DNA from 4 places in the Bacillus coreaensis genome. Region 3 is predicted to be linked to each of the others. Evidence: riboswitches for the same ligand, from Rfam matches in the RefSeq annotation. Region 3 holds a riboswitch; each other region holds the start of a gene.
The links. A riboswitch is a leader RNA that binds a small molecule or an ion and turns the genes downstream of it on or off. The one in region 3 is predicted to bind cyclic di-GMP.
Positions count from the first base shown of each region.

Region 1: linked by a shared signal. The riboswitch ahead of ACQ5H4_RS17685 (methyl-accepting chemotaxis protein) and the one ahead of ACQ5H4_RS16940 (amidase) in region 3 are both predicted to bind cyclic di-GMP.
Region 2: linked by a shared signal. The riboswitch ahead of ACQ5H4_RS22165 (STAS domain-containing protein) and the one ahead of ACQ5H4_RS16940 (amidase) in region 3 are both predicted to bind cyclic di-GMP.
Region 4: linked by a shared signal. The riboswitch ahead of ACQ5H4_RS19425 (DUF5667 domain-containing protein) and the one ahead of ACQ5H4_RS16940 (amidase) in region 3 are both predicted to bind cyclic di-GMP.

Region 1 covers NZ_JBOCCY010000013.1:75,997-80,778, forward strand. Annotated here, with positions in the region: gene ACQ5H4_RS17680 (HD-GYP domain-containing protein) at 106-1,113, opposite strand; gene ACQ5H4_RS17685 (methyl-accepting chemotaxis protein) at 1,207-2,898, opposite strand; cyclic di-GMP riboswitch class I at 3,188-3,275, opposite strand; gene ACQ5H4_RS17690 (ATP-binding protein) at 3,424-3,846, opposite strand.
Region 2 covers NZ_JBOCCY010000024.1:47,248-52,029, reverse strand. Annotated here, with positions in the region: gene ACQ5H4_RS22175 (flagellar assembly protein A) at 1-745, opposite strand, end outside; gene ACQ5H4_RS22170 (PP2C family protein-serine/threonine phosphatase) at 759-1,607, opposite strand; gene ACQ5H4_RS22165 (STAS domain-containing protein) at 1,607-1,924, opposite strand; cyclic di-GMP riboswitch class I at 2,079-2,165, opposite strand; gene ACQ5H4_RS22160 (putative bifunctional diguanylate cyclase/phosphodiesterase) at 2,226-3,005, opposite strand; gene ACQ5H4_RS22155 (Spo0E family sporulation regulatory protein-aspartic acid phosphatase) at 3,067-3,288, opposite strand; gene ACQ5H4_RS22150 (FMN-dependent NADH-azoreductase) at 3,400-4,044, opposite strand; gene ACQ5H4_RS22145 (winged helix-turn-helix transcriptional regulator) at 4,236-4,577, shown strand; gene ACQ5H4_RS22140 (helix-turn-helix domain-containing protein) at 4,626-4,782, opposite strand, start outside.
Region 3 covers NZ_JBOCCY010000012.1:44,116-48,897, reverse strand. Annotated here, with positions in the region: gene ACQ5H4_RS16955 (DEAD/DEAH box helicase) at 1-282, shown strand, start outside; one part of gene ACQ5H4_RS16950 (IS3 family transposase) at 351-795, shown strand; one part of gene ACQ5H4_RS16950 (IS3 family transposase) at 795-1,705, shown strand; gene ACQ5H4_RS16945 (YhfC family intramembrane metalloprotease) at 1,855-2,625, shown strand; cyclic di-GMP riboswitch class I at 2,673-2,762, shown strand; gene ACQ5H4_RS16940 (amidase) at 2,806-3,672, shown strand; gene ACQ5H4_RS16935 (LysR family transcriptional regulator) at 3,786-4,670, shown strand.
Region 4 covers NZ_JBOCCY010000017.1:28,293-33,074, reverse strand. Annotated here, with positions in the region: gene ACQ5H4_RS19435 (3-phenylpropionate MFS transporter) at 1-772, shown strand, start outside; gene ACQ5H4_RS19430 (hypothetical protein) at 920-1,069, shown strand; gene ACQ5H4_RS19425 (DUF5667 domain-containing protein) at 1,155-2,318, opposite strand; cyclic di-GMP riboswitch class I at 2,422-2,507, opposite strand; gene ACQ5H4_RS19420 (transglycosylase domain-containing protein) at 2,709-4,782, shown strand, end outside.

The DNA.
Region 1 (4,782 bases), on a different contig from region 3:
TAAAATCCCTATCTCTTATCCTTCAAATTGTTCCCACAAAAAAAATGATGTTTTTATAACTACTTCGAAACAAGAGTTTATTTCTTCTATAATTATACAACCAAATTAGTTTTTATACACTCCAAACATATCTAAAAAAGCATCTGTAATCTCTGGATCAAAGTGCTTGCCCCGTTCTTTATATATGTAATGTAGGGCATCCTGCTCTGCCCAAGCATCCTTATATGCTCTTCTACTGGTTAATGCATCAAAGACATCAACTATTCCTACTACTCTTGCTTCAAAAGGAATTTGCATTCCCTTATACCTAAATGGATAACCTGATCCATCCCACTTCTCGTGATGATACATTATTATATTTTTTGCAATTTCAAGACTTTTTGTAAAGCTATTATTTATATCAATTGAAATTTTACTCAATATTTCCACACCAAATTTTGGATGAAACTCAATAATATCTCTTTCATAACTATTTAAACTCCGAGGCTTATATAAGATACTCTCTGGAATACCAGCCTTTCCAATATCATGCAATATACTTGTATAAACAATATCTGTGAAATATGAAGGATCATAATGTGCTTGGACATTTCTTTCTTGTATTTTTTGTAGAAGGGATTCACAGAGTTTTTGTACTCTTAATAGATGATTTTCAATTCCAGGATCGTGTATTTCGCATGAGATAGCCATTGTTTTTAATATTTCTCTTTTGGTTTTTAACCTTTGACTTTCACTAAGATATGTACCTTGATTTAATTGTTCTAATTCCCTAAAAACTCCAATAAAATATACACGATTCTCTATCTCTATCGGAGAAATAGTAATATGAGAATGCCATAAATTACCACATTTCTTTTTATTAACAAATACTCCTGACCAAGATTTTAGCTGTTTTAACGTATCCTTTACTTCCCTATAAATAGATGGAGAAGTTAAATTCGATTTTAAAAAACCAGCATTACGCCCCCTTACCTCCTCCTTCGTATATCCTGTCATAGTGAGATATTTATTATTTACTTCTAAAATAGTATGATCAATATCCGTAATGCAAACTGCATCAGCCAATTTCAAGAAATAGCTAAACTGATCAGGTGTTATATATTTGACCTCCATTTAATTCTTCTCCTAACCTTTTTTCGTCTGGCTGGGGGAAGATTGATTATCTTCTAAAATCCCCCCTATACTATTACATTTATTACTATAAAACTATATCTTAAAGCCCCTTATCAATTCTCTTAAATCCTCAGCCATATTTGATAAGTTTGAAGCTGACGATGTTACTTCTTCCACCGTTGCTAATTGTTCTTCTGATACAGAGGCTATTTCAGCAGTATTATCAATGGATTGTTTTGAAATTTGGATGACCTGATCAATGGATGCATTTACTTGTTCCATACTTGTAGACATTTGTTCAGATACATTAGATAGTTCCTGTATTTCAGCACTCACATTTTCAATAGCAGTTATAATCATTCCAAATGCTTTTCCTGTATCTTCAACTAAAACCCTTCCTTTAGTTACTTCACTCGTTCCATTATTCATCATATCTACTGCCCGCACAACATCGCTTTGAATAAGCTGAACTAAGTTTGCAATTTGGCTTGCTGAAAGTCTTGATTGTTCTGCTAATTTCCTAACTTCATTTGCTACAACTGCAAATCCCTTCCCATGTTCTCCTGCCCTCGCCGATTCAATGGCCGCATTCAATGCCAACAGGTTTGTTTGGTCAGCTATACCTGTAATCACACCAATAATATCTCCTATTTGCTTAGAGTTACTATCTAATTCCCTAATCACTTTATTTGTTTCGTTTGTTGAATTATTTATAGACTCCATTTGTACTACTACTTTTTGTAGCATCTCATTTCCTGTATTTGCTTGAATTGCTGTTTCTGAAGTTGAATCTGCAACATTTGTAGAAGTAACTGATAGACGCTTGACTCCATTTAACATTTCGGACACTAATTTCGCACTTTCTCTTGTAGAACTCCCCTGTACTTCCGCTCCACTTGCCACTTCTTGTATAGCAGTTGTGATTGAAGTTATAGCTGAACTTGTTTGTTCAGCACTTGCCATTAACTCTTCAGCAGATGACGCTACAGTTTCCGATGTGTTGCTAACTTTGAAAATTAGCTCTCTTAAATTATTTACCATCAGATTAAAGGAATCTGTCAGATCCCCTATTTCATCTCTATTTCTAACCCTTATTTCATCAATTAGTAGATCACCATCTGCAATTTTTTTTGCAGATTTTGAGATTTTTTGAACAGGTAAAGATATATTTCTACTAATGTATAAAGCTATGAAAAGACCTGAAACAAGAGCTATACTGCTTATAATAACAATAAGCATTTTACTCGTTTTTGTGTCCTCTGAAAGTTTGTTGCTTGTCTCTGTCGTACTTGTCTCTTGAAATAAACGTGCTTTATCTCCAACCTCCGTAATTTTAGTTGCTAATCCATTTCCCTTTTCTACCATTAATTGTGTAATTTCATCATTCTTATTCTCATCTTTTAAAACAATTAGTTCATTAGCTAATTGAGTGTATTCCTTTTCTACGGCTACAAACTCATTAACTATTTCCTTCGCTTCGTTACTTACATTAAAACTTAGAAATTCTTCTACTACTTCGGAAAAATTTTGTGATGATTCCTGAAATTTTTGGAGAGTTTCTGTATTACTGTTTACTAAATAACCACGTAAGTATATCTGCTCTTTAAGTATGGTATTTTCCATTTCACTGATCAGCTTTGTCTTCTTGAAGCTATCCTCGATAACATTTTTATAATTTTTATCAACTATTGTAAATTGTACATACGCTATTATTGAAACTGTTGCCAGTAATAATAAGACAGTAGAAAATCCTAATATTAATTTCCTGCTTATATTAATTTTCATTTCTTTCTCTCCATTTCAGTACCTTCAGAGTGATAGCATTCATCACATAACTCAAATAACCTCAGATAGTTTTTCGTGATCCAATATTGTTATTAAATTACCTCTTCCTTCAGATACAACTAACATAATTAGGCGTACCAACTATCTCAGTTATATCTTTAATTTTTTCAATCGAATATTATTGGTTATATTAAAATCATAGTTACCTTTACCAACATTGAATATATATAAACTTCACAACATATCTCCTTTATAAAAAACCCTTCTTTTAATAATAAAAGAAGGGTTTTTTTGCAACTGGCTGACTTAGACTATTTATGCCCTTAACCCCTATAGTTTTGCGTCTCTATTTTTCAATAGATTTGCCCCTTTATTACTTTGAAAAATATATAGTATTATTTTACTATTTTCAAGTGGATATTCTGTGACATTTTTTCCACTGTGTACAAAAGACACCAATACTTTCCATTGTTTATTATAAACATATTTCAAATAAAGGATGTGATTTACAACACATTACTAATTTCAATTTAGAGGTTCAATTTTCTGAAATAATACAGTTATCGAGTTCCCTTTTTTGTTATAAATTACCCTATTTGCAATCTTATATATCATATAAATCCCTCTACCTCGTTCTTCATATAGACAGTCTGTTAGAAGAATATCTAACCCCTTATCATTAATTAGTTTTATCTTCTCCTCTATAAGAAAACCTCGACCATTGTCACTGACTTTAAAACCAAACTCCTTTTTACTGGTAAGAAACTGTATGTTTACAGGAAAACCGCCATGTTCAACTGCATTATTTACAGCCTCAATCATGGCATACTTAATTAAGTATGAAGACTTCAATTCAGTATGATTGTCTACCTCTTTTTCTATTACACATAGTATATTCTCATACTCACTCCTCTCTAAGAACTCATAATTAGAGATTACAAAAAGCATTAATATTTGAATGTATCAGAATCAATACTTGTCTTAAAAAATATTAGCCACTGAGCCCCAAAAAGAAGCAAAGAAAGAAGTATTATACATTTCTAAAAGCGAAATACGTATAGGAATTAGCAAAAACACTTACGATTCAAGCTACAGTGGTTATTATCAATAAAATCATATGTTAATCCTTGATCATCAAGTAAATAAAAGAGAGTGATGTTCTGCTCTATCTAAACCATGGTTTGGAACATCAAATACATTCCATAAAAATAAAATAAATAGAAAACATATTAGCCATGCAATCCATCACATAAAGTAATTGATATTCCTTCTTCTTACCTTCTGGGAACTTAGATAAAAAGATTATGGTAGTAGAAGGATATTTTATAAGCATTACAGACTAAAGAATAATAAACGTTCCTGCTTTTTTCATGCATTTTCCTCATTTGTGTATAAGCTGTGCATAGATTTTGAAAAAAAATAACGGGGAGTAGAGTTAAGGTTTACATATCGTTTTACCCGCTTCCTTTCCCACTTTTGCTCATGCTTTCCCTTCCTTCTTTTCCGTTGCGAAACCCTGTTTTATCTTGCTTTCCTCACACCTTTCTTCATGACATTTCTCTTGTTTCCCCTCTCCCTGTTCTCCCTTTCTTTTTCAGAAAAAAAGACCGAAGGTCTTCTGAATCGGATCAGGAAACCTTCGGTTTTGGGATGCTATTTTTATTTAAGGTACGTTATTTTGTTTAAAAGTCGGTATTTTTTTATAGAGACACAAATATACTCTTTGTCTCATTCAACTATACTACAATAACTCTTTTTCAAAAGTTTTTCATGGCATATCAAAGAGGAATAATTCAAACCTTAACCCTTAATAAAAAATCAAAAAATGATGAATTTTCCTTATTTTTATTTCTACTATGTGCAGTTAAAAATTACCTTTCATTT
Region 2 (4,782 bases), on a different contig from region 3:
TCTCAAACGTTGAAGGAACCAATGCATCAATTGCTTTTTGAATTTGGCCTTTGTTAATCCCCTGTTTAACACCCATTTCTTCAAGTTTTTGCATAACCTCTGGAAAAGTTAGTGTATTATTTACCTCTTTTTTCTCAATAGCTGATACATCTAGATGATTATTTGGTTCAATATCTGGGATTGTCCGAATAATGCGATAACCTGGTTCTATAGATAACTGAGCTTTTAACTTTTGATTATCAAGTGTTACTTTCCATTTCGTTTCGGACTCAACATTTTCCCCTTCGATGTCGTATAGATCCAAATCAGAAATGACCGCCGTTTTCTCATTAACAAGTAAATTATTTCTATACAATTTAATTCCAGGTTGAATAGTAATTGTAGGAAAATGATTTGCTGATGCTTTGAAATTTATTCTTCCATTCGATATCCAAACCTTTCCTTGAAGTGGATCTAATTCAACCTGTTTCGTATGGTCTTCATATAATATGTTTTTCGAATTCTCTTCTTCTTCAAAACTTTCTTCTTCAATCATTTCATTTAAAAGATCTTCAATTTCAGGTGTGGAAGAAGTTAAAACCTTTGTTAACTTTACGACTGACTTTTTTGATCCTATGCCCAATATTCCTTTTGTGCCCTGCTCAATAATCTCAATATTTACTTTATCCCTCGTTGTATCTAGTATCTCAAGACCAACATGTATCGCTTCGTTTATGCTATTCCCTTTTGATAATATACTTTGCATGAAAGAATCCCTCCTAACCAATAACAGGGGAATTTAGGCTGGTAATATCAGCCTTTTGTTGGCTTATTTTTAATAAAACCATTGTGATATCATCTTTTTGAGGAACGCCCTCTGTAAATTGCTCTATTGATTTCATGACACATTTCTCAAGTTCTCCTACCCCTAGATCTTTGTTTTGTATCAATGTTTGAATTAGCCTTTCCAATTTATATCGTTCACCCGTATCATTTTGGGCTTCAATAATTCCATCTGTATAGAAAAAGATTGTATCTAATTCTTCAAGATATACATTATTTTCTTTATACACTTGATTTGGTAGTCCCCCAACCATAATTCCTTTTACATTTGGTAGTTCCTCAATATTATTGCTTTTCCCCTTAATATAAAGAGGGAGATTATGCCCCGCATTGGCGTACGTTAATATTCCTGTTTTAGGGTTCCAATCTGCACAAAAAAGAGTGACAAATGACTTTAATGTTCTTAGATCTTCATAGAGCGCTTGGTTCATAGCCGTTAATGTTTCACCAGGACCTTGAGTACTTTCAGCAGCACTCCGAAAAGCGCCTCTAGTTAATATCATTAACATGGCAGCCGGTATCCCTTTCCCCATTACATCACCGATAACAATCCGAATGTTTCCATTAACTAAAAGATAAAAATCATAATAATCACCACCGATTAGTCGAGCAGGAAGAGATGAACCTGATACTTCCCCACCTTCAAAGGTAGGAGTTTTTCCATTAAGAAGTTGAGACTGAATATTTCTTGCTAAATTTATTTCTCTTTGTAAAGACTTATCAAAGACATTTTGTTTGTCATCCGTTTTAGTAGGATAATTGTATGTGAGGCTATCAAAATACATTAAACAACCTCCCTTTGTATCGTATCTAAAATACGATACACTCCTACAGTTTCAAATATTTGGTGAGTTAGTTCATTCATTCCTAAAAGTTTAAGTTGAAAATTATTTTCCTGTGACAAATAAATAGAGTTTATTATTGAACCTATACCTGTAGAATCAATAAAATCTAAATCACTAAAGTCAAAAATTAAGGTATTGATACCCTGAGTTTCTTCTAGTAGTGGATCAATAACATTCGCAGTCGATATATCTAAAATCCCTTTAAATTTAAAAACAGTTGTTGTCCCCTGTTCTTCCTTTTCTATTACTAATCCCATTTTCTCTACCTCCTTATGAAGTATTTAATCTCTATAAGAGATAGACCCAAAGCATATTGTTTCTAACTTAATAGGTGCAAAAAAGCTCACCAAAAAGATTGGTGAGCTCTAATAGAATAGGGTAGACTGCCTCCTATCTTATTATTCCAACCCTTTCGGAAACCCGGCGATCATTGCTGAACCTAGCTTTAGACCCGTAGCTTTGCGTCCTTATTTTTCAATAAGTTTGCCATTATCGATGGTTTATTTATTAAGTATATCGTCGTCTTTTTGAATCATTTAAATGGTAAATCTAGGTTAATCATCTAGCAAAAGCAGGAATGTTCTTACCATTTGAAATAAAATTTACAAACTGCTTTTCTTCCAATGGTTTACTAAATAAGTAACCTTGAATAAAGTGACAATTCATTTTTTTTAACATTTCCCACTGTTCAATCGTTTCAACACCCTCCGCAACGACCTTTAAATTAAACCCTTTTGCCAGTAAATGAATGCATTCTACTATGATGGAATCTTCTTCGTTTTCTATTATATTTTTTATAAAAGACTTATCAATTTTTAAAAACTGAACCTTAAGCTTTTTCAGATGACTGATGGAAGTAAATCCTGTACCAAAATCGTCAATCGAAATAGATATTCCTAAATCTTTTAGCGAATCAATATTGGAGAAAACAGACGCATCCATCTCAAGCATGGAATTCTCTGTAATCTCTATTTCTAATAAACTAGGGCTTACTTGATATTTTTGTAAATATTTTAAAACTATTGGAATAAAATCCGCCCTCTTCAATGTTTTTGCAGATAGGTTAATGGAAATAGGGACTCTTTTAACTCCTGTTCCTTCCCATTTTATAAGCAAGCTGCAAACTTTTTGGAGAATCCATACACTCATTTCATCTATCAAACCGCTCTCTTCTGCCAAAGGGATAAATTCCATTGGAGAAATTACTCCCCATATAGGATGATTCCATCGGATAAGCGCTTCTGCTCCTTTAATTTCCCCTGTATATGTATCCACTCTCGGTTGATAGTTAAGGATGAATTCTTCTCTTACTAATGCTTTCTTTAAATCACTTTCCATTTCATAAAGCTAATATTCCTGGGAAATCCGGTCATTGTTATCAACTGTTTTTGGAATAGATTCAAACATGGTCACTGCACTTCCCCCAATTTATGATTTGGTCTGTTAGACATATGGCTGGAGAATGATCTATTTTATAGAATAAATTTATTAACACATCTAACTCTTGGCTGCAGGTAACAACTTTTTCATTTGTTAATTCTAGCTCAGAAGCTATTTCTAAAAGTAATTTCTTCTTTATGTCAATTTCTTCAAGCAACCTAACTTTTTTCCGTCCTATCATTGCCAATTATATGGACTTAATCATAATTCTCTAAAAGATATAGTAGGTTTTTCATATTTTAAGATATTAAAAAACCCTTGCGTTTTATCGCAAGGGCCTTACTTAATCTATTTATGCTTTGACTGCTAACTCAACTACACGGCGTGCAGATGCTTTTACTTCTTCTAAACCTGCAGCAATGATTTCTTGTGCTTTATCTGGCATCGCATTATGTCCTTCGATAATCACTTCATCAATGATTTGCATTCCAAACACTCCACCAAAAACATTACGCATATAGTTCACAGCCATTTCCATCGGTGCTGCTTCAGGCGCTGAATAAACCCCTCCGCGTGCATTTAGGAATATGGCCTTCTTTTCTGGCATTAAGCTTACTAGGTTACCAGAAGCATCATATTTAAATGCGAAGCCTGCTGCGTATACATAATCAATAAACGTTTGTAATTTTGCAGGGATCGTTAAATTCCATAACGGAAACGCAAACACAACAACATCTGCGCTTGAAAGTGCATCCATTGCTTTTTGTTTTGCAGCTAACAAACGTGATTCAACGTCAGTTAGTTCTCCACCATTTTGAACCTTACCAAATGCATCAAAAAGGTCTTGACCAAAATATGGTGTATCCTCTTCAAACACATCATAAGTAGTAACGTTTACGTCTTTCCCTTCTAACTCCGTCATAAACGTTTCGTACATCTTACTAGAAATCGCCTCAGAAGCAGGGCGGTTATTTGCTTTTACTACTAAAACATTCATTTACATTCTCTCCTTTATTGACTTCTTTGCCAGGCTAGTAACACTAACTAACCTAACTATAATTATTATAATCAGAGTCAAATGATTGTTAAGTACGCACTTAAAAGTGGTATAGTATCAAAATGTATACTATCACTTTAGCAATCACCTTCACATAGCCAGTTAATTTTTACCTAAAGGAGGAATTGAGATTGGAAATAAAGCCTGAATTATGTCGTGTCGACGATGCTTTAGGAATTTTAACGGGGAAATGGAAACCCATTATCTTATTACATCTTTTAACAAAAGGAACTCAACGATTTAGCGAGTTAAAGAGAAATATGCCTGGAATCACCCAGAAGATGCTAACTAATCAGTTACGTGATTTAGAAGAGGAAGACATTGTGCAACGTGTCGTTTATCCACAGGTTCCGCCAAAGGTGGAGTACTCCATAACGGATTATGGGAAAAGCTTAGAGCCCATATTAAGAGCCATGCATGATTGGGGTACGAAACACAATTTGCATAAGCAACAAAAAATGGTTAATGAATAATAATTTTTTTAGAGCTGTTACTATTGAACAGCTCTATTTATCTAGTTACTAGGCTTTTGATTGTCTATCTCGATACTTGCCGGGTGTCATTCCAACATGTTTTTTAAATAACACAGAGAAGTGGCGATAATTATAATAACCCACTTTTTCACTAACTTCGTTTACTTTCGCTCCATTCTTTAGCAATTTCTTTGCCTGTTCAATC
Region 3 (4,782 bases):
TCAGAGCCGGAGATTAAGCAACTAAAAAGCGAGGAACTCAATAAGGATATCACCAAACTCTATTTTAATGGCGGCAAGAAAAAGAAGCTGCGCGCCGTTGATTTTGTCGGAACCATTTCTAAAATTGATGGTGTTTCTGCACAGGATATCGGAATTATCACGATTCTTGACACCGTCTCTTATGTAGAAATCTTGAATGGCAAAGGGGCACAGGTATTGTCCGAAATGAAACATACAACGGTAAAAGGGAAACAATTAAAGGTTCATATAGCCAGAAGATAAGCACTTCTTAATGAACTGCACCCCAATTGTTAGACACTAATCTAACAATGAGGGGTGCAGTTTTTTATATGACTAAATTTACATCAGAAGATAAATTATTAGCTGTTAAACGCTATCTAGAGGGACAAGGTAGTCATGCTAACATCGGAGAATCAATAGGGGCAAATAAAAGTGTAGTTATGAACTGGGTTAGGCAATATGAACAAAACGGTGCTGAAGCATTTACTAAATCCTATACAAGTTACTCCGCGCAGTTTAAACTAGACGTACTTAACTATATGAATGATAATGGGACGTCACCAAATGAAACAGCGGCTATTTTTAGGATTTCATCTCCTGGTTTAATCCGTAAATGGAGATTGCAATTCGAGTCAGAAGGAGTGGACGCCCTTCAATCCAAAAAAAAGGGGCGTTTAACTATGAAGAAGAAAACTAAGAAAGCTATACCTGTTGAAGGATCTGTAGAAGCACTACAAGAAGAAATAGAACGGTTACGTATGGAGAATGCATACTTAAAAAAGTTGAATGCCTTAGTTCAGAACAAGGAAGCATTACAAAGCAAGACAAAGCGAAAGTAGTGTATGAACTAAGGAATGAATTTCCATTAAAAGGTTTACTTAAATTAGCAGATATTCCACGTAGTACATACTATTATTACGTGAAGCTATTTAGCCGACCAGACAAAGATATAGAATTAAAAATCATGATTCAAGCAATCTATCATGATCACAAAGGGCGATATGGTTATCGTCGTATTAAGGATGAGCTAAAGAACCAAGGACATAACGTTAATCACAAAAAAGTCCAACGCCTCATGAAAGAGTTAGGGCTAAAAAGTATTGTTCGAATGAAGAAATATCGTTCTTATAAAGGGAAGGTTGGTAAGATAGCACCCAATATACTTGACCGTAACTTCAAGGCTGAAAGCCCGAATGAAAAATGGGTTACAGATATTACTGAGTTTAAATTGTTTGGTGAAAAGCTGTACTTGTCACCGATGTTAGATTTATTTAATGGAGAAATTATAGCCTATACTATCGAATCAAAACCAAGATATTCTCTTGTATCAAAGATGTTGAAAAAGGCATTTGAAAGACTGACAGATGGACACAAATTACTAATCCACTCAGACCAAGGCTGGCATTATCAGATGCCCCAATATCAAAAAGCTTTAAAAGAAAATGAGATTACACAAAGTATGTCACGTAAGGGAAACTGTTACGATAACGCAGTAATAGAGAACTTTTTCGGCATTCTAAAATCGGAATTTTTATATACTCAAGAGTTTGAAAGTGTAGAACATTTTAAAATTGAATTAGAAGAATATATTGATTACTACAATAACAAAAGGATTAAAGCCAAATTAAAAGGTCTGAGTCCGGTACAATACCGGACTCGGACTCAGACCTTAAGAGTTGCCTGATGAAATAAATGTCTAACTTTATGGGGTCACTTCATTAAAGAGGTGCTTTTTTAATTGGAAAAAAGAACAAAACCCCATTGACAGAATATAACTCTTACTTTAATATTATCATTATCAATAATGATAATAAAAACAAGGGGGGATTTACGATGATTAGCAATGCAACAATCTTAAGCATGGTCGCAGTTATTATTTTTTCCATTCTTCTATTTACTAACGCCATTCTAATAACAAAAAAACAGGTAGGAATTTCACTCAAGCCGTTAATAATAGGTAGCATCGGGTTTGTTATTATCACTCAAGTATTAGAGAAACTTCTTCATGTTGCAGCCATAACCAATTTTCCAAACTATGCGGAACATCCATGGTTATTTGGATTATACGGCGGTTTTGCGGCAGGGATATTTGAGGAAGTAGGGCGCTATATCTTATTTATCTGGCTGTTGAAAAAATATCAGGATTACAAAGGTGGGCTGTCTTTCGGGGTAGGCTGGGGTGGCATTGAAGCCGTAGTTATTGCCCTTTCAACGGTTGTACCATTCCTTCTCTTTGCAACGATGATCAATGCAGGTACATTTGATGCCTCTATCGGAGCTAGTCTTCCGAGTGATCAAGCAGCAACCATTAAAGAAACATTATTAAATCAAGGAGTTTCTCACTACCTATGGGGAATACCAGAGCGTTTCTTTGCTCTCTTTATGCAAATCGCTTTCACTTTACTTGTTTTACTAGCGGTCATTAAAAAGAAGTTCCAATACGTACTGCTCGCAATTATCGCTCATGCGGCAATTGATTTTCCTTTAGCCTTCTACCAAACTGGATACATCAAAAGCTTATGGATTATTGAGTTGTACATTGCCTTCATCGGAGTTCTATCTTTCTTCATTATAAAAAGATTAAGAAAATTGCTGATTGGGTAAAAATACCTGAGACAAAAGTTGGTTTTAATAAAGTATAATAAAAGAAAAACTGTAAAAGGCAAACTTCTCCGAAAGGGAAGGACGCAAAGCCGTGAGCCTAATCGCTTGATCTAGCGAATGGTTGTCAGGTTGCCAGGTCTCATTTTGTGAGCCTCGGCTGGCAGAATGGGGGAACTTGAAATGAAAAAGCTAGTAGTATCAATGATTGTTGTGTTGCTTTTTTCAATAGGAGGCTTTGGATCAAAAATGAGTGCTTCTACTGTAGATCGCTCCACCTGGCTATGGAATCCGTGGGAAATTGTTAGTGATGAAGAGGGAACAATAAGCTTTCTCGAACAAAAGCAAATCAACAAAGTCTATGTACAAATCGATCGTGATATCCCAATGAATGTGTACCGTAGCTTTACTACGAAGGCATCAGTAAAAGGGATAAAAGTATATGCTCTAGACGGAGCACCAAGCTGGGTAGCTCCAAAAGGATATCGAAATCAAGATGCGTTAATGAACTGGTTAAAAACCTATCAAGCTGGGTCAACCGCTTCTCAAAAATTTACGGGTATTCATTTAGATGTAGAGCCTTACTTATATAGCGGTTGGAATACGAAACGAGCGGCAACTGTTAAAAGTTATCAAGAATTAATAACTAAAGCGAGTGCCTCTGCTGACACATTAAAACTACCTCTTGAAGCCGACCTGCCATTCTGGTTTGATGAAGTGTCTTACAACAATACGTTTGGCAAAGGAAATCTAGCAGAGTGGGTTATTACAAAAACGAATAGTGTAACGATTATGGCCTACCGTGATACCGCCCCAGCTATCATTGAAATCGTCAAAAATGAAATAGCCTTTGCCGGCAAACACAATAAGGCATTAGTCATCGGTGTAGAAACAGGTGCAACAGACGAAGGCGATATAATTTCCTTTTTTGAAGAAGGGGAAGCCTACATGAATGAGCAGCTTGATTTGGTTGCCTCCCATTACGGAACCACTCTTGGATATAAGGGACTGGCAATCCACCATGTGGGAAGCTGGAAAACCATGAAATAAAGAACAAAAGAAAGCACTCAAAGAGTGCTTTTTTGTTCATATTCAGTCCTTTTTCTTACCTAAAAAACATCATATACTTTGTTTAAAGCTTGGAAACAGGGAGGGCTCTGTTTATGAACCTGAAACATTTACAATATTTTCGTGTGCTAGCCAAAACACAGCATTATACAAAAGCAGCCGCTCAGCTATATATCACACAACCAAGTCTTAGCCAGGCAATCGGCGAGCTTGAAAAAGAATTAAGTATCAAGTTATTTGAAAAGGTTGGTCGAAATATTAAGCTGACCAAATACGGCCACTATTTTTTAACCTATGTGGAAAATGGATTAGAGGAGCTTGAAAAGGGTGAAAGGAATCTTCAAAAGCTCACCAATGCCAATACGGGTATCATTGACTTAGCATTCATTTTCTCCTTAGGAGCCGATTTTGTCCCATCGATTATTCAGTCTTTTATGGAAGAAAATGAGGGCGGACAAGTAACCTTTTCTTGTATTCAAGGAACCACACAGAATATCATCCAAGGCTTAAAGGAAGAAAATTATGACCTTGCTTTTTGTACGTATGCGGAACATGAACCAGAAATTGATTTTATTCCATTAATGAAGAGAGATATTGTACTCATCACTCATAAAGATCATCCGTTAGCATCCAAGGATTCCGTGGAATTAATGGATATTGCTGAGGAAAAATTCATTTGTTTTAACAAGAAAAGTCTATTTCGTCCCGTAATCGATCAATTATTTACGGATGCCGGGATCACTCCATATATATCTTGTGAAGTAGCAGAAGATACGGCATTGGTGGGCTTAGTGGCAGCCAAACAAGGAGTGGGAATCCTTCCGCGATCCTCCACCTTAGACCTGTTTGACATTAAAGTTCTACCTTTTCAGGAGCCGCTCCCAGAACAAATTATCTACATGGCGAGTGTAAAGAATCGTTACCTATCACCTGTAGTGGAAAAGTTTAAAAGTTATATTGAAAGAAATTCACTTAACTAAGACTCTTTTTTTTATTTTTCATAGGGTAAGCCTATAGATCTCACCAAAAAACCGATTGGTATTTATGGATTGTCTGTTTTAGAATAGTCGTATAAACAAGTTTGTGAAATAA
Region 4 (4,782 bases), on a different contig from region 3:
TTATGGAAAAAGTCGTAAATACGGATCGATTGGATTTGTTGTCTCTGTTTTTATTATTAGTATGTTAACAGGGCAGTGGGGAGAGCAAGCCATATTGTGGAGTATGTTTGTCGGTCTTGGTTTCATGCTAATTATGTCTTTTTTACCAACACCGCCTATTTTATTAGAGGCACCATCCAAACAAAATCGAAAAGGGGCATTATCTGTCCAGAAATTATTAGAAGTTAAAAGCTTTCCGATCGTATTACTCATTGTTGTGTTATTACAAGGAGCACATGCTTCTTATTACAACTATGGATATATTTATTTACAAGACTTACAAGTGAATCAATATTATATCGGTTTGATTATTAACATAGCGGTCATTTTTGAAATCTTTTACTTTATGAAAGCAGATTCCTTGTTTCAAAAATGGAATACATCCTCCTTATTATTGCTAGCGGCAGCAGGTTCTACTTTAAGGTGGATCCTTTTGTTTTTGTTCCCCAATATCTGGGTATTTATTCTTTCTCAAGGTTTACATGCTTTATCCTTTGGAGTGGCACATTACGCGTTTATTACTTATATCACTAAGAATCTACCAAAGGAACAAATTCCAAATGCTCAAGGAATTTATTCTGCGATTGCTTTAAGCTTAAGCACCGCTGTATTAACACTGATAGGTGGATTCTTGTATGAGATTTCCCCGAATCTTGCCTTTTTAGGTATGATTATTTGTACCATTCCGGCAATTTTAGTTATTGTTGGTTCAAGAAGTCGGTTTAATTATTAAAAAAGTTTGTGGGGAGCATGGAACTATTAAAGTTCATGCTCTTTTTGCATAACTTATGACGCGAAAGTTTCTGATTTTTCGACTCTCATGTCATAAACTTTTTCTTATGACGCACTATATAAACATATTAAGATTTGGAGGCACATCATGACGAAAGAAAACAATGAGTACAAAAGCCTTTTATCTATTAGTGAAGAGAACGAGCAAAAATTAGAAATAAGTTCAACAGGTTATGGGCTTGTAAGTACTTCAGGTGAAACAGAACAAAATCATCAGAATAATCATGGACAGAAATAAGTGGGTTGGTAAAAGCAGTGAATTTTCACTGCTTTTTCATTTGACAAAAAATAAAGTAGCCACTGAATAATCAGTGGCTGACAGATTAATCTTTGTTCTTTTCGTTACTTTTGCTTTGTTGCTCGGCTTGACGTTTCGCTTCTTCTCTTTGCTTCTCGGCAGCTTTACGCTGTTCTTCCGCTAGACGATTGGCTTCTTCTCTTTTCTTCTCGGCAGCTTTACGCTGTTCTTCCGCTAGACGTTTGGCTTCTTCTTTTTGCTTTTCGGCAGCTTTACGCTGTTCTTCTGCTAAGCGATTTACTTCTTCTTTTTGCTTTTCCGCTGCTTTGCGTTGTTCTTCTTCTAAGGGTTTTGTTTCTTCTTTTTGTTGTTCTTCTGAAGGTTGCTGAACAGATTTTTCCTTTTTTGCAACAGAAGCTAACTGAACCTCAGTGCTATCCGAAATTGCTTCTGTCTTTACTTCATCGGTTTCTGTCTTTTCTTCGTCAGTTCCTTCTACATCTGGGTTTATTTGTTCCTCTTGTTCTATAGTGGACACGGTTTGTTTAGGAGCCTTCTTTTTTCCATTCGATAGTTCAGACGGATGGATGCCTAGTTCCTTTGCAACATCTCCAAATCCCTTGTTTTCCCCATTAAAAAGAGCACCAACTTCCTCAACGGTCTTATCTGTTGCATTAGCTAGGATAAATACCTGTACAATTTGGCCATATCCCAAACCGGAATCACGTAACTCTTTTACTTTTGTTTCATCAAGTGCATTTACAATCGAAGGGAGTTTGGCTAGAACTTGTTGTTTCTCCTCAACGTCTTCTAGTAAGCTTTCATCTAGTAGTTCGCCAACTTCTTCATTTAATTCAATTGAATCTTCAAGCTTTTCATCTAATTCTAAAACCTGTTCCTCATTCATCTCTTCATTTATTATCATTTCAGCAATTGTTTCTTCAGCATCTGTAAGTATTTTTAGATAGTCTTCAATAGCTTCTTGAACAAATACTTGTTTTTCTTCTTCGGACATGGCCTTTGCCTCTGCGATACGTTCTTCCGCAAATTGAAGGAGTAAATCTGTTTCTTCTGATCCATTAGATGCAAGGAATAGTTGAATGTCTTCTACTAATCGATCAATGGTATAGATAAATTGATCAGGCGTTGTTCCTGGATCGTAACTGTCGGCGGTTTCCTCGGCAAGTACAGAGTTACCAAACAAAAACATACTTGAGATAACGAGTGGAGCGGTCCATTTTCTTTTCATCCATTTTTCTCCCTGGAATAAATTTAGTAATCTTTATCCATAAGACTTTTATTGAAACAAAAAGGACTAGTCCCGAAGAATAGTCCTGTAGTCCTACATTCTCTTCGGTAACTGGCAGGCATAGTTCATTTGACCTTAGCCCCTGTAGTTTTGCGTCCTTATATTTCTATAAGTTTGCCCTTATCGGATATTTCCTACTTCTATCTTACTATCGGGAAGGATTTTAATATACAGGTAAAAATTCACTGTGAGGAGTATCCAGAAATGAAGTAGTATAAACCTTCAAGCTGTTTTTTATAAAATAACCCAGATATTTTATTTTTACTAAATCGGGTATAACATAATAGTTAACTTTTTAAGCAAAAGGTGGGAGAATTTTTCGTGGGAAGAATGGAAAGACGACAACAAAGGAAGACCTCAAAGTTTTCTTGGAGTGCCTTTACTTCAAAGAGCGCAAAAATCAAGATACTTTCGGCAATTATAGGTATGGCTCTCGTTTTCTTTATGATTTTTAACATCTTAATCTGGACAACAGACGTGAGCAAGTTAGAAGAACCTGCACCACAACCAACCATCATTTTTGATCAAAGGGGAGAGGTCGCAAGTAAAATTGCATCATCTAATATTGAAGGCGTTAGTATTGAGAAAATACCGGACACTGTTGTACATGCGGTGATTGCAACAGAGGACCAGAGGTTTTATAAGCATGATGGAATTAACTATTTTGCCATTGCGAAGGCTTTGATAAAAAACACCCTGAGTGGAGAAATCGTGGCTGGAGGTAGTACATTAACACAGCAGCTAGCTAAAAATGCTTTTTTAACACAAGAACGAACATATACTAGAAAGTTTAAAGAACTTATTATTACAAAAAGAATTGAACAAAAGTATTCAAAAGATGAAATTATGGAGAGATATTTAAACCAAATCTACTTTGGTGAAGGGGCATGGGGAATCCAACGTGCTGCCCAGACGTACTTTGGAAAGGATGTTAGTGAATTAACTCTTGGGGAATCAGCTATGATAGCGGGATTAATAAAAGCCCCGTCCATTTTGTCTCCATTTAAGGATATGGACCGATCGGTAGAACGAAGAGATCTTGTTTTATCACTTATGGAAGAAGAAGGCTATATTACGGAAGCGGAACGAAACGAGGCAAAAGAACAGACAATCGTTTTAGAAGGAAAAAAAATCGATGGTTATAAAGGGAAATACCCTTATTATGTTGACCATATCATTGCAGAAGCGATTGAACAATATGAACTAACTGAAAACGAGATTCTTTCAGGTGGTCTAAGAATTTATACAGAACTAAATCCAGTCATTCAAAATGCGGCTGAAGAAGTGTATGACGATAATAGCCTATTTCCTGAAAGTACGTCTGATCAGCTGCTTCAAAGTGGGGCAGCCTTTATCGCCCCCGCTACAGGAGGAATCACCGCCCTTGTCGGAGGTAGAGGGGAACATGTGTTTAGAGGCTTTAACCATGCGACTCAATTAGAGCGTCAGCCAGGATCTACAATGAAGCCATTAGCTGCGTATACACCTGCCCTTGAACAAGGATATGACATATTTGATAAACTGCAGGATCGCCCTATCGACATTAATGGATATCAACCATTGAATTATGATAAACGTTTCCGTGGAGAGGTAACGATGTATGATGCCTTGGTTAACTCCTATAATGTGCCTCCTGTATGGCTCCTTCAGAAAATGGGAGTGAAATATGGGGTCAATGCCGTGGAACGCTTTGGTATTTCGTTGGAGGAAGAAGACCAAACAGCTGGTATGACACTTGGCGGCTTACACAAAGGAGTATCACCTTTAGCAATGGCACAGGCTTATTCTACATTTGCCAACAAAGGGGTACGAATCACAGCCCACTCGATTACCCGAATTGAAGATGCAGAAGGAAAAGTGATTGCACAATGGAAAAATCATGCGATCAAGGTGACGGACCCAGAAGTTGCTGAGAAAATGACGTATATGTTAAAAGGAGTCGTTGATGAAGGGACAGGAGAAAATGCGAAGGTAAGTGGTTGGGATATTGCTGGAAAAACAGGAACGACCGAACTACCTTTTGCAAACGATGCTGGAACAAAGGATCACTGGTTTGTCGGGTATTCACCTGAAATGGTGGGAGCGGTATGGATGGGGTACGATCAAACTGACGAAAATCATTATCTAACCACATCAAGTAGTTCTACCGTAACGATTTTATTTAAAGAAATTTTTAGTAGGTCCTCCTCTGTGTTTACTGAAAAGGAATTTGACCTTTCTTCCATTGAAAAAGAGTATCGTGATGTGAGAAAAGAAGAAGAAGAGGACGAAGACGAAAAAGAGGAAGAAGAAGAGGAAGAAGAGGAAGAAAACGAAGACGAAGAGAAGGAGAAAGAAAAAGAGGAAAAAGAAAGAGAGAAGGAACAGAAGGAAAGAGAAAAGGAAAGAGAAAAGGAACAAAAAG